DNA from 3 places in the Sphaerisporangium krabiense genome. Region 2 is predicted to be linked to each of the others. Evidence: riboswitches for the same ligand, from Rfam matches in the RefSeq annotation. Region 2 holds a riboswitch; each other region holds the start of a gene.
What was found. A riboswitch is a leader RNA that binds a small molecule or an ion and turns the genes downstream of it on or off. The one in region 2 is predicted to bind cobalamin.
Positions count from the first base shown of each region.

Region 1: linked by a shared signal. The riboswitch ahead of cobN (cobaltochelatase subunit CobN) and the one ahead of BJ981_RS32185 (ribonucleoside-diphosphate reductase subunit alpha) in region 2 are both predicted to bind cobalamin.
Region 3: linked by a shared signal. The riboswitch ahead of BJ981_RS23685 (ABC transporter substrate-binding protein) and the one ahead of BJ981_RS32185 (ribonucleoside-diphosphate reductase subunit alpha) in region 2 are both predicted to bind cobalamin.

Region 1 is NZ_JACHBR010000001.1:4,570,325-4,574,529, forward strand. It holds gene BJ981_RS20230 (cobalt-precorrin-6A reductase) at 1-467, opposite strand, end outside; gene BJ981_RS20235 (ferredoxin-like domain-containing protein) at 513-1,916, opposite strand; cobalamin riboswitch at 2,102-2,229, shown strand; gene cobN (cobaltochelatase subunit CobN) at 2,286-4,205, shown strand, end outside.
Region 2 is NZ_JACHBR010000002.1:959,551-963,755, reverse strand. It holds gene BJ981_RS32185 (ribonucleoside-diphosphate reductase subunit alpha) at 1-1,509, opposite strand, end outside; cobalamin riboswitch at 1,625-1,818, opposite strand; gene BJ981_RS32180 (Bug family tripartite tricarboxylate transporter substrate binding protein) at 1,887-2,849, opposite strand; gene BJ981_RS32175 (hypothetical protein) at 3,091-4,188, shown strand; gene BJ981_RS32170 (polyprenyl synthetase family protein) at 4,185-4,205, shown strand, end outside.
Region 3 is NZ_JACHBR010000001.1:5,390,497-5,394,701, reverse strand. It holds gene BJ981_RS23690 (FecCD family ABC transporter permease) at 1-806, opposite strand, end outside; gene BJ981_RS23685 (ABC transporter substrate-binding protein) at 818-1,777, opposite strand; cobalamin riboswitch at 1,847-1,969, opposite strand; gene BJ981_RS23680 (Gfo/Idh/MocA family protein) at 2,017-2,868, opposite strand; gene BJ981_RS23675 (cytochrome P450) at 3,262-4,205, shown strand, end outside.

The DNA of each region.
Region 1 (4,205 bases), on a different contig from region 2:
GTGCGGATCAGGAACCACAGGGCGTCCAGGCCCGCGAACACGGGCAGGCCCTGGCGTCCGGTCGTGAGGAACACCCTGCGTCCCAGGGAGGGCAGGGACGCGGCGGCGTCCTCCAGCGACCGCGCCCAGCGCCAGTCGTCCCCCTCCTCCGGGCGCCATCCCGGACGCCTGAGCACCAGCAACGGGACCCCGGCCAGCTCCGTGGCCCGCACGGCGGAGGCGGTGATCCGCTCGGCGAAGGGGTGCGTGGCGTCGACCACCGCACGTATGCGCTGGTCACGAAGCCATACGGCCATCCGGTCCGGGCCGCCGAACCCGCCGACGCGCACCTCGCCCTCCGGCAGCCGTGGGTCGTTCACCCGGCCGGCCAGCGACGAGACCACGCGGATCTCGGGACGTCCCGCGAGCGCCGCCGCGAGCCGCCGCGCCTCGCCCGTGCCGCCGAGTATCAGTACCCCCGCACTCACCGAGCCTCCCTGTGATGCCTCTCGCGCCACGAACACGAAGCTCCGTCAGCGCGCGTCCCGGGCCGCGGTGACGGCGGCGGCGACGTCCTCGATGGCCGTCGCGCGCACGCTCCCACCCCCGGCCTCGACCCGGTACCCGTCCCCGGTGGCCACCACCAGCACGGCGTCCCCACTCGGCCGCCCGCACCGACGCTCACAGCCCACCCAGTGCACGGGCAGCGGCACGCCCGACGGACCGGCGGCTGCTTGGAGGGCGGCGCGGGCGGGGCCGCTCTGAGGAGTGACGCGGGCGGTGTCCCCCAGAAGGGCGGCCCGGGCGGTGGTGGCTTGGCCGGTGGCCTGGGTGGCGTCGGTCTGGACGTCGGAGAGGGACTTCTCGCATCCTGGTCGCCCGGCGCAGGACGACACGCCGCTCCACGGGGAACGCGGGTCGGTGACCAGCCCGGCCTCCTCCGACCGTGAGCGCCATCGTTCCGCGTCCTCAGGGGTCAGTCCGGGCACGATCACGCCGCGCCACGGCGTCAGCCGTACCTCACCAGGCCCCGCCTCGGCCGCCGCCGCCAGTACGGCCGTCTGCGCGGCCGTCAGCCGTCCGAGCGGCGGCATCACGACGAGGGCCACCCGTCCGTCGGCCTGCGGCATCGGCCCGAGCAGCACGGCGCCCGGCTCCGCGGGGATGGCGACCTCGCCCGCGACCGCGGCACGACCAGGCGCCGTAGGCCGAGAAGGGGCGTGGAGGCGCGTGGTGATCGCTTCGGGCCCGTCGGCCAGTTCCGCGATGCGCCAGGCGGTGGAACCCCGCGCCGCGCGCTCGGTGAGGAACGCCTCGGCGGCGTCGATCATGAGCGCCACGGCCTCGCGCGGCCCCGCCCGCAGGCCGGTGTCCCGCCCGGCCAGCAGAACCGCGCCCTGGACGGGCACGACCGGCTCGCAAGGCTCAGGGGATGCGGGGGGCGGCAAGGGGATGTAGGTGATGTCGGCCGGGAGGTGGGCGACGTCGCCGCGGCCGTCGTCGAGGGCGAACAGGAAGCGGCCGGGCAGGTCGGACAGGGCGGGGCGGGAGAGGAGCATGGCGTCCAGTTCGCGGACCAGCGGGGCGATCTCCAGGAGTCCGCGCCCGTCCAGGCCGGCCAAGGGAGAGGCCAGGATGTTGCGCACCCGTTCGTGCGTGGCCGAAGGGAGGAGGCCGGCGGCGGCCATCCGTTCGGCGAACCGTGCCGCCGCCGGTCCGGTCAGTCCGCGTACCTGCACGTTCGCCCGCGAGGTCAGCTCGATGACCCCCGAGCCGAGGTCGGCCGCCGCCGCGCCGAGCTCGCGCAGCCGTCCGGCCGTGAGCAGCCCTCCGGGGACGCGGACCCGTGCCACGGCGCCGTCCGCCGCGGCATGCGTCTGCAGAGCGCCGGGACAGGCGTCCCGCCGCGCCCGCTCGGGAAAGTCCACGACCGCCACGCCGAGGATCGTAACCCCAGGCCCGAGCCCTCAGACCAGTGCGTCCCCTTCAGACAGCCGGTGGGATCTGGGCATCCGGCGTGAGGGCGCGGCCGTGCGGGCACTGGTCGGATCCTTCGGTCGAAGGGGTACCTCTCTCCCCATGGGCGGTGGGGGCGTGATCTGATAGGGGCGACGGCGATGCGGAGGAAGCCGGTGTGAGTCCGGCGCGGTCCCGCCACTGTTACCGGGGAGTCGACCCCACCTGAAGGCCACGGCCCGGAGACGGGCGGGAAGGCCGGGGTGAAGCGCTGATCCGGGAGCCAGGAGACTCCGAGCCGTGTATGGACCCGCTACCCGGGGCGCGGACCCCGAGTGAGGAAACGTGCCGTGCGCGAACTCCCTGTCCTGCTGCTGTCGACCTCTGACACCGACCTGCTCAGCGCACGCGCGAGCGGTCTGCCGTACCGGCTCGGCAACCCCGCCCGGCTGGCGCCCGGCGACCTTCCCCCGCTGCTGGAGGACGCCGGCCTCGTGGTGGTCCGCCTGCTCGGTGGCCGGCGCGTCTGGGAGGAGGGGCTGGACGCCGTGCTGGCCGGTCCCCGCCCGGTCGTGGTGCTCGGCGGCGAGCAGGCCCCTGACGCCGAGCTGATGGAGCTGTCCACGGTGCCGGGCGGCGTGTGCGCGGAGGCGCACGCCTACCTGGCCCACGGCGGCCCGGCGAACCTCGCGGAGCTGCACCGCTTCCTGTCCGACACCGTCCTGCTGACCGGCCACGGCTTCGCGCCGCCCGCGCCGACCCCGAGCTGGGGCGTCCTGGACCGCCCGCGGTCCTCGGAGACACAGGGGGCAGGGGCGCGGGCCGTGGAGGGGCAGGGGCGGCCTGTGGTGGGGGTGCTCTACTACCGGGCGCATCACGTCGCGGGGAACACGCGGTTCGTCGAGGTGCTGTGTGACGCGGTGGAGGAGGCCGGGGGGCGGGCGTTGCCCGTGTACTGCGCCTCGCTGCGGGCGGCCGAGCCGGGTCTGCTGGAGGCGCTCGCCCAGGTGGACGCGCTGGTGGTGACCGTGCTCGCGGCGGGAGGCACGCGGCCCGCGACCGCGTCGGCGGGCGGCGACGACGAGGCGTGGGACGTGGGCGCGCTGGCGAGGCTGGACGTGCCCGTCCTGCAAGGCCTGTGCCTCACGGGGGACCGCGCGACGTGGCTGGCGAGCGACGACGGCCTGTCGCCGCTGGACGCCGCCTCGCAGGTGGCCATCCCGGAGTTCGACGGGCGGATCATCACCGTCCCCTTCTCGTTCAAGGAGGTCGACGCCGACGGCCTGCCCGTCTACGTGGCCGACCCGGAGCGCGCGGCCAGGGTCGCGGGCATCGCCGTCCGCCACGCCGCGCTCCGGCACGTGCCCCCGTCCGCCAGGCGGGTCGCCGTGATGCTGTCGGCGTACCCGACCAAGCACGCCCGCATCGGCAACGCGGTGGGTCTCGACACGCCCGCCAGCGTCGTACGGCTGATGGCCGCGATGCGGGACCAGGGGTACGACATCGGGGCCGACGGCGAGATCCCGGGCGTGGCCGAGGGGGACGGCGACGCGCTGATCCACGCGCTCATCGCCGCGGGCGGCCAGGACCAGGACTGGCTGACCGAGGAGCAGCTCGCCGGCAACCCCGTCCGCGTCTCGGCGGCCCGCTACGGCGCCTGGTACGCCACCCTCCCCGAGGACCTGCGGGCCCGCATGGAGCGGCACTGGGGCCCGCCGCCGGGCGAGCTGTTCGTCGACCGTTCCCGCGACCCGGAGGGCGAGATCGTGCTGGCCGCGCTGCGCGCCGGCAACGTCGTGGTGATGGTGCAGCCGCCGCGCGGGTTCGGCGAGAACCCCATCGCGATCTACCACGATCCGGACCTGCCGCCGAGCCACCACTTCCTGGCCGCCTACCGCTGGCTGCGCGACGGTTTCGGCGCGCACGCCGTCGTCCACGTCGGCAAGCACGGCAACCTGGAGTGGCTCCCGGGCAAGTCGGCCGGCATGTCCGCCTCCTGCGGCACCGACGCCGCGCTCGGCGACCTGCCGCTGATCTACCCCTTCCTGGTCAACGACCCGGGCGAGGGCACGCAGGCCAAGCGCCGCGCCCACGCCGTGCTGGTGGACCATCTCGTGCCGCCGATGGCCCGCGCGGACGGCTACGGCGACATGGCGCGCCTGGAGCAGCTCCTGGACGAGCACGCCTCGATCGCCGCGATGGACCCGGCCAAGCTGCCCGCGATCCGCGCCCAGATCTGGACGCTGATCCAGGCGGCGCGCCTGGACCAC
Region 2 (4,205 bases):
CTCGGCGACGCGCGTGGACAGGGCCAGCGCCTCGGGCGCGTCGAAGGGCAGGCGCAGCGCGAAGAACACGTCGGCCAGGCCCATCACGCCGAGCCCGATCGGGCGCCAGCGCCTGTTGGCGGCCTCGGCCTCGGGCGTCGGGTAGTAGCCGAGGTCGATGGACCTGTCCAGGAACCGGACGGCGGTCGCCACCGTGGCGCGCAGCCGCGCCCAGTCGAGCCCGCCGCCGGTCAGGTGGGCGGCCAGGTTGACCGAGCCGAGGTTGCACACCGCGGTCTCGGCGTCGCTGGTCACCTCCAGGATCTCGGTGCAGAGGTTGGACAGGTGGATGACGTTCTCCGGCAGCGCCGTCTGGTTGGACGCGCGGTTGGCGGCGTCCTTGAACGTCATCCAGCCGTTGCCGGTCTGGGCGAGCGTGCGCATCATGCGGCCGTACAGCGCGCGGGCGGGCACCTTGCGGACCTGCCGTCCGGCGGCCTCGGCCTCGCGGTAGGCGGTCTCGAACGCCTCACCCCACAGGTCGGTCAGCTCCGGGACCTCCTTGGGGTCGAACAGCGACCACTCGGCGTCGGCCTCGACCCTGCGCATGAACTCGTCGGGCACCCAGTTGGCCAGGTTCAGGTTGTGGGTGCGCCGGGCGTCCTCGCCGGTGTTGTCGCGCAGTTCGAGGAACTCCTCGACGTCGGCGTGCCAGGGTTCGAGGTAGACGCAGGCCGCGCCCTTGCGCCGCCCGCCCTGGTTGACGGCGGCGACGCTGGCGTCCAGCGTGCGCAGCCAGGGGACGATGCCGTTGGACAGCCCGTTGGTGCCCCGGATCAGCGAGCCGCGCGCGCGGACCCTGGTCCAGGCGATGCCGATGCCGCCCGCGTACTTCGACAGGCGCGCCACCTGGGCGTACCGCTGGTAGATGCCGTCCAGCTCGTCGCGCGGGGAGTCCAGCAGGAAGCACGAGGAGAGCTGGGGCCTGCGGGTGCCGGAGTTGAACAGCGTGGGCGAGCTCGGCAGGTACGACAGCGTGGAGATCAGCCGGTACAGCTCGCCGGCCTCGGCGACGGTCCGCGCGAGGCCGCAGGCGACGCGCAGGAAGAAGTGCTGCGGGGTCTCGAGGACGCCCCGGGTGACGGGGTGGCGCAGCAGGTAGCGGTCGTAGACGGTGCGCAGCCCGAAGTACTCGAAGCGGCCGTCCCCCTCCGGGTCGGTGAGAGCGTCCAGCGCGGCGGCGTGGTCCCGGACGAACGCGGCGAGCCGGTCGTGGACCAGGCCCGCGGCGTGCGTGGCCGCGACCGACTCCGAGAACCTCCGCACGCCGTGCGCCGCCGCCTCCTCGGCGATCTCCTCGGCGAGCAGCCGGGCGGCGAGGCGGGAGTTCTCCGGGTCGGCGATGACCCGGGCGGCGGCCTCCTCGATGGCGAGCCGCCGTCGCTCGCCGGCCGCGTCCCGCCGGTAGGCCGGGGGCGGGACGGTCGCCGCGTCACTCGCCGGGTGAGTCACCGCGTCGGTCACGGTCACCTGCTGTCTCCTTCGTGCGAACGGGGTGCCGCGAGGAAGGAGCGCACGAAGACATGGCCCGGCGGCCCTCATGCGGGCATGCCGGGACGACCTCGTCTCGCGGCCCTCCCTCGGGGCCTGGACGACGTCACGGGCAGGTCTTCGGGCTCGCGGGCGCACGGCACACCCCTACTGGCCGTCGCTTCCCGGGCCCTGCGGCCCAGTGCCTTGTGACGGCGGTCGTTCCCGCTCACCGCTGCGGGGCAGCGCCGGACTCACACCGGCTTCCCTCTTACCTCGCCGAAGCGAACCAGCGACGAGCATGGATCCTACATCTAGTGGCGCGGCGCGCAACAACCCCTATAAGTTGTGTCGAGCAGGGGTACGGAGCGTCACCGTCAGGCCCGCACGCCCAGCTCGCCGAGCGCGCGGCCGAGGCGGGCCGACTCCACGCCGAGCCACTGCCGGAAGTCCTCGCCGTCCAGGTACAAGGGGGTCCAGCCGTTGCGCCCGCACAGCGCCTGCCAGCGCGGCGACTCGGCCACGTCCCGGCACAGCAGGGCCAGCGCGGCGCGGTCGTCGTCGGCGAGGCGGCCCGGCCCGAGCAGGCCGCGCCAGTTCGCGCAGTACAGGTGGACGTCGGACTCCAGCAGCGTCGGGGCCTCCAGGCCGGGGATGCGCTCGGGCGAGGACACCGCGAGCACGCGCAGCTCTCCCGAGCGCACGCGCGCCCGCACGGCCGCCTGCCCCGCGATGACGGCGGCCGCGCCGCCGCCGTTGAGCGCGGCGACGGCGTCGTCGCAGGTCGGGTGGGCCGCGTACCGGACCAGGCGGGCGTCGACGCCGAGGCTCTGGGCGAGCATGCCGAGCAGCAGGTGGTCCACGCCGCCCTCGTTCCTGCCCGCGACGGCGAGCCGGCCGGGGTCGCGGCGCAGGGCGTCGGCGAACGCGCCGAACGTGGCCAGGCGCGAGGACGCGGGGACGGCGATCAGCTCCCACTCGCCGCAGAGCCGGGCCACCGGGGTCGTGCCGGCGAAGGCGCCCGACGGGCGGGCGGCGCGCACCGTGCCGACCAGCTCGGGTTCGGCCATCAGGACCTGGTCGGCGCGGGGCGCCCGGGTGAACTCGGCCAGGCAGGACGCGAGGGGCCTGGTCTCGACGTGGACGGCCCTGGCCAGCGACTCGCGTTCGGCCACTCCTTTCAGCGACCGGGCGACCCTGTCGGCGTCGCCGCCCGCCGGGCCCGGCACCACCATCGAGATCCGCGTGGTGGCGGGGCCGCGCGTGCCGGTGGCGCCGCCGCACCCGGCGGCCATTGCGACGAGCCCCGCGCCGAGCGCGAGAACCTGGCGACGACGCATGGTTCACGCCCTTTCCCCCGATATCGGGCTAAATGCCCATTTCAGCGGCCCGGCACACGGCACGAGAACGGATCCTTGACGTCCTCCGCGCTCCTGACCCACCTCGACGTCCCGCTCACCGCGCGGGAGAGGCGGTCCCCCGTACGGGGGAGGCGGTTCCCGATGCGGGGGGAGTCGCCGGTCAACGGCGCGCGGCGAATGTGGACACGTTGGTCTTTCGCCCGTCGAAATGGGAGCCATCGTGTCCGACACCCGATCCGACACCACACCGTCCACCACCACCTCTCCCCGGAAAGCCGGGTGGGCCGGATGGGCGGGATACGCGGCGGCGGTGTGGGCCGCCCTGTACGGAGTGGTGGCGTTGTTCTGGACGATCTCCGGGAAGGGCTACCCCTTCGGGCCGGGACACGCGGAGGACTCCCCCGCGCTGCTGCGGTCGCCGCCCGCCTCGACGGGGGCGCCGATCTTCGCGACCGTGCTGCTCGTCACCGCCGTCGCGGCCCTGGCCATGGCGGGCCGGCACGCGGTGTCGCCGGGCCGCCCGGCGCGCGCCGCCCTGCTCGGCTTCGGCTGGACTGTGGCGGCGGTCCTGCTCGTGGGCGTGCCGACCGAGGACGTCCTCGCGCTCACCGGGTACGCGCCGATGCTGATCCTCGGCGCCCCCTTCGGCTGGCCGCGAGGCGTGGACTACGCCGCCGTGTTCGACTGGTCGCTGCTGAACCAGGTCTGGTGCCTGGCCGGCGGCTATCTGGTGGCGTTCACGGTGCTGTCCTGGCAGCGGCGCGCCCGGGGGGCCTGCGCCCGCTGCGGCCGGCGCCACGACGGCTCGGCGCGGGACCGGCGCCGCCTGCTCGCGCTGAGCCGCTGGGCGACGGCCGCGGCCGTCGTGATCCCCCTGCTGTACGCGGCGAGCCGGTACGCCTGGCTCGCGGGCATCCCGCTCGGCATCGACGACGCGCTGCTGCGCTCGCTGTGGGACAGCGGCGGCGTCTGGGCGGGCGCGGGGCTCGCGACGGCCGCCGTCGCGGGGGCGGCGCTCACGCTGGGTCTCGTCCAGCGCTGGGGAGAGGTGTTCCCCCACTGGACGCCCGGCCTGGCGGGCCGCCGCGTCCCCATCACGCTCGCCGTGATCCCGGCGGCGTACGTGGCGCCCATCGTCGTCACGGCGGGCCTCGGCATCGTCACCTCGCCCGAGCTCGGCCGGCTGACCGGCTACAGCCCGGTGCTGCTCGGCACGCACGCGCTCTGGCTGCTGTGGGGCCCGGCCCTGGCGTTCGCCGCCTTCTGCTACTACCTGCGGCGGCGCGGCGCGTGCCCGATGTGCGGGAGGCGGGGATGACGGGCGTGCCGGGCCCC
Region 3 (4,205 bases), on a different contig from region 2:
ACGAACCCGATGAGGCCGCTGACCGCGACCGCGGAGGCCGTGGCCAGGGACGCGGCGCACAGGACGACGAGACGTACCCGGGCGGCGTCCACGCCGAGGCCGACGGCCTCGTCGTCGCCCACCGACATGACGTCGAGCAGGCGGCCGTGGGCCAGCAGGACGACCGCCGACACCAGGGCGTAGGGGGCGACCAGCCGGACCTGGGACCAGTCGCCCGCGACGCCGCCGAGTATCCAGGAGTAGATCTTCTGGAGCTGCTCGACGCGGATCTGCTGGACGAACGCCTGCAGCGCGGCGAGGAAGGAGGAGACCGCGACCCCGGCGAGCACGAGCGTGGCCGTGCCGCCGCCGCGCCCGGCCGTGCTGCCGAGCGCGTACGCCAGCAGCACCCCGCCGATCGCGCCGCCGAACGCGGCGATCGGCACCAGGCCCTCCACCTGCACCAGGACGATCATCAGGGTGGCGGTGAAGCCGGCGCCCGCGGCGGCGCCGAGCAGATAGGGGTCGGCGAGGGGGTTGCGGAACACGCCCTGGTAGCCGGCGCCGGACATGGCGAGCAGGCCGCCGACGACGGCGGCCAGCACGACCCGGGGCATGCGCAGCTCGAAGAGCAGGCCCTTCTCGACCGGCGAGAGACCCGAGCTCACCGAGACGAACGGCAGCCGGTCGAGGAGTTCGAGCAGCATGCCCTTCGCGGGGATGCCGACCGCCCCGATCGTCAGGCCCGCCAGCAGGCAGATCGCGAGCACGACCAGCGCCACCACGAGCGCCGCCGGCCGTGCGCGCGCCGGAGACGCCGTCGCCATGGCCGCCGGTCTCAGCCCGCGGCCTTCTGGACGGCCTCGCCCACGACCTTGACCAGGTCGACCACGCGCGGCCCCCAGCGGGAGGCGATGTCATCGTCGAGGGGGACGACCCGGTCGTTCTTGATGGCGGACAGGCCGGCCCAGCCGGGCCTCTTGGCGAGGGTCGCCTTGGACTGGCCGCAGCACTTGGTGTCGCCCAAGAAGATCAGGTCGGGGTCGGCCTTGACGACGAACTCGCTGGAGAGCTTGGGGTAGCCGCCGGCGGGGTCGGGGGCCTTGTCGGCGATGTTGGTCAGGCCGAACAGGCCGTAGACCTGGCCGAGGAAGGTGCTGGAGGTCACCGAGTAGGGGGTGCTGTCCAGCTCGTGGTAGTAGCTCAGCTTCTTGTCCTTGGGCGCGGCGGCGGCGATCGCGTCGATCCGGCCCTTCATGCCCTGGGCGAGCTCGGCGGCCTTGGCGCCGTTGCCGGTGGCGGCCCCGAGGTCGGCGATCTCGTCGTAGACCTCGTCGAATTTGGTGGCGGCGGGCTCCAGCAGCACCGGGACGCCGACCTTGGTGAGCGCGCCGACGATGCCGTCAATGTCGTTGGACAGGACGACCAGGTCGGGGCTCTTGGCGATGATGGCCTCGGCGTTCGGCTTGAAGCCGGACAGGTCGGTCTTCGGCGCCTCCGCCGGGTGGTTGGACTGGTCGTCCACGGCGACGACCTGCGGGCCCGCGCCGATCGCGAACAGCGTCTCGGTGTGGCTGGCCGACAGAGAGATGATCTTCGTGGGCTTGGCGGCGATCGTCACCGGGCCGTTGCCGGCCTGGACGGTGACCGGGAAGCCGGCGGCGCCCGCGGACGGGGCGGGAGCCTGGGAAGTGCTGGGGGCTGCGCCGGGAGCTGAGGGAGCGTCGGTCCGGCCGCACGCGGCCAGCGTCAGCGTACCCAGCAACGCGCACGCCAGGGCCGTGCGTACGGGCCTCACGCGGGTTCCTCCTGTTGCCGGGAAACGAGGACCCGTGGTCATGACGGATCACCCTTTTCCACGAGGGTTGACGGCGTCGGCGCGGGTGGAGGCGACCTGGCTCGATCCGAGGGGATCTCACAGTTGCGGGACAGCGCCGGAATCACACCGGACTTCGCTCCACGCCACGCGTCACACGAACCGTATCAATCCACGGGTGGAGGGGACACGCCAGGTCGTGACCGGCGTACCACCGCAGGTCAGGCGAGCTGGGCCTCGGCCGCGGCGATGATCTCCTGGAGGCGGAGGCCGTGGCGGGCGTCCAGCGGGTGGCCGCCGCCGGCGCGCACGGTGGCGGCGAACTCGGCGGCCATGGCGGGGAAGACCTCCGGGCCGAGGACGTCGCCGGTCAGTGTGGCGCTGCCCCGGTGGCCGTAGACCGCGACCCGGGAGACGCCGTCCCCGCCGCGCGCGGCCATGGACAGCGACGCCTCGCTGACCGCGCCGGTCTCGTGCTCCAGCAGCAGGCCCGTCCAGGCGAGCGGGTCGCCGTGGGCGCGCACGCCGGTGACGGGCCCGAGCGCGGCGTCCAGCAGGTCGATCACGTGCGGGCCGACGTCGAGGATCGCGCCGCGCTCGCGCCGCCACGGGGAGTCGATCTCGTGCAGGGCGCCGGAGACGTTCACGGCGTGCCCGCCGAAGGGGTCGAGGCCGGAGACCCGCCGCAGGAAGTCCTTGGTGGCGGGGGCGTACCGGAAGGTCAGCACCATCTGGGAGGCGACGCCGGCCTCGCCCACGGCGTCGGCCAGGCGGCGCGCGGCGTCGAGGTCGGCGGCCAGCGGCTTCTCCAGCAGCAGGGCCTTGCCGGCCTTGGCGGCGAGGAGGCCGAGCTCGGCCTGCACGGCGGGCGGGACGCAGAACGCGACGGCCTCGCAGACGTCGAACAGCTCCTCGACCCGCTCGTACACCGGCGCCCCGAGGCGGGCGGCGGCCTCGGGCCTGCGCGCCCACACCCCGGCGAGCCGCGTGTGCGGCCCGGCGGCGAGCATGGGGGCGTGCACGGCCTCCGCCCACGGCCCGGCTCCGATGAGGCCCACCGACACTGGTTCCACGACGTTCAGCTCCCCGGGGTGTCCGACGGTCGGAGTGAGACTAGCCCAGCCGTGTGGGGGTCTCCGGCGGCGGGTATCACGCCCTTGGATTCCGGACTGTACGGAAAAGGCCATTTTCGACGGTCTAAGTGGTTATTGACCGAAACCTTGATCGCGGTCCGCGATCGTGATAGTTCATTGATCATGTGGCATTTTGCCGCACGAAATTACCAATTGTCGCGTTCGCGATATGCGGTGAGCGGCGCTCGATAGGAAGCCTCCGGAGCCGGACCCCCCTCCCCCGGCACCTGGGCGCCCGCTTCGTGCGGCACAACCGGTCACGGCCTTTCACGGCCTTTCACGCATGGCGCGAACGCGGCACGGCCCGCAGCACACCCCTTGGAGCACCCCACGATGTCGGTCGCCGCTTCCCCCCGGCATGCCCGAACCGTTCCCCTCCTCAGACTCCTCCCCCGGCTCTGGCGCGACCCCGTGAACATGCTGGCGACGCTCGCCCGCGATGCGAGCGGCATGATCGTACGTCTCCCCGCCGGCTCGCCTTCCCTCTACCTCGTCAGCCATCCCGACCACGTGCAGCACGTGCTGCGCGGCAATTGGGAGAACTACCAGCGCGACGGGATGTTGTGGCGGCCCGTGCGACGCCTGCTCGGGCAGAGCATTCTGAGCGACGGCGCCTCCTGGGAGGCCAGCAGGCGGATCATGCAGCCGCTGCTGACCGCGAGGAAGGTGGCCTCGCTGGCCGAGGAGATGGCGCGCACGGTGAACGAGCGCGTCGGCGAACTGGAGGGGTACGCGGTCTCGGGCCGTACCTTCGACGCGGCCGAGGAACTGGCGGACCTCGTCAACCAGACCGTGATCAAGGTGCTGTTCGGCGGGCGGCTCTCCCGCGCGGCCGGGCACCGGCTGTCCCTCGCCTACGACCGCGCGACCCGCGCCATCGCCTTCCGCCTGCTCATGCCCTCCATGCCCTACTCCCTCCGCCTGCCCGGCGACCGGACCTTCATGGCGGCGGTGAAGACCATCGACGAGGAGATCCTGCCCATGATCCGGCAGGGGTGCCCGCACGCGCCCGGCGACGTCTTCTCCGCGCTCTACCAGGCCAGAGCCGAGCGGGGCGAGGGCGAGCGGCAGATCCGCGACGACATCGTGAACATGTACAGCGCGGCCGCGGAGACGACGGCGACCGCCCTCACCTGGCTGTGGCCCACGCTGGACGCCCACCCCGACGTCGCCGACCGGCTGCGCGCCGAGGTGGACCAGGTCGTGGGCGACGGGCCGGTGCGGGCGTCCCACCTGCCGGAGCTGACCTACACCTCGATGGTGCTGCGGGAGCTGAT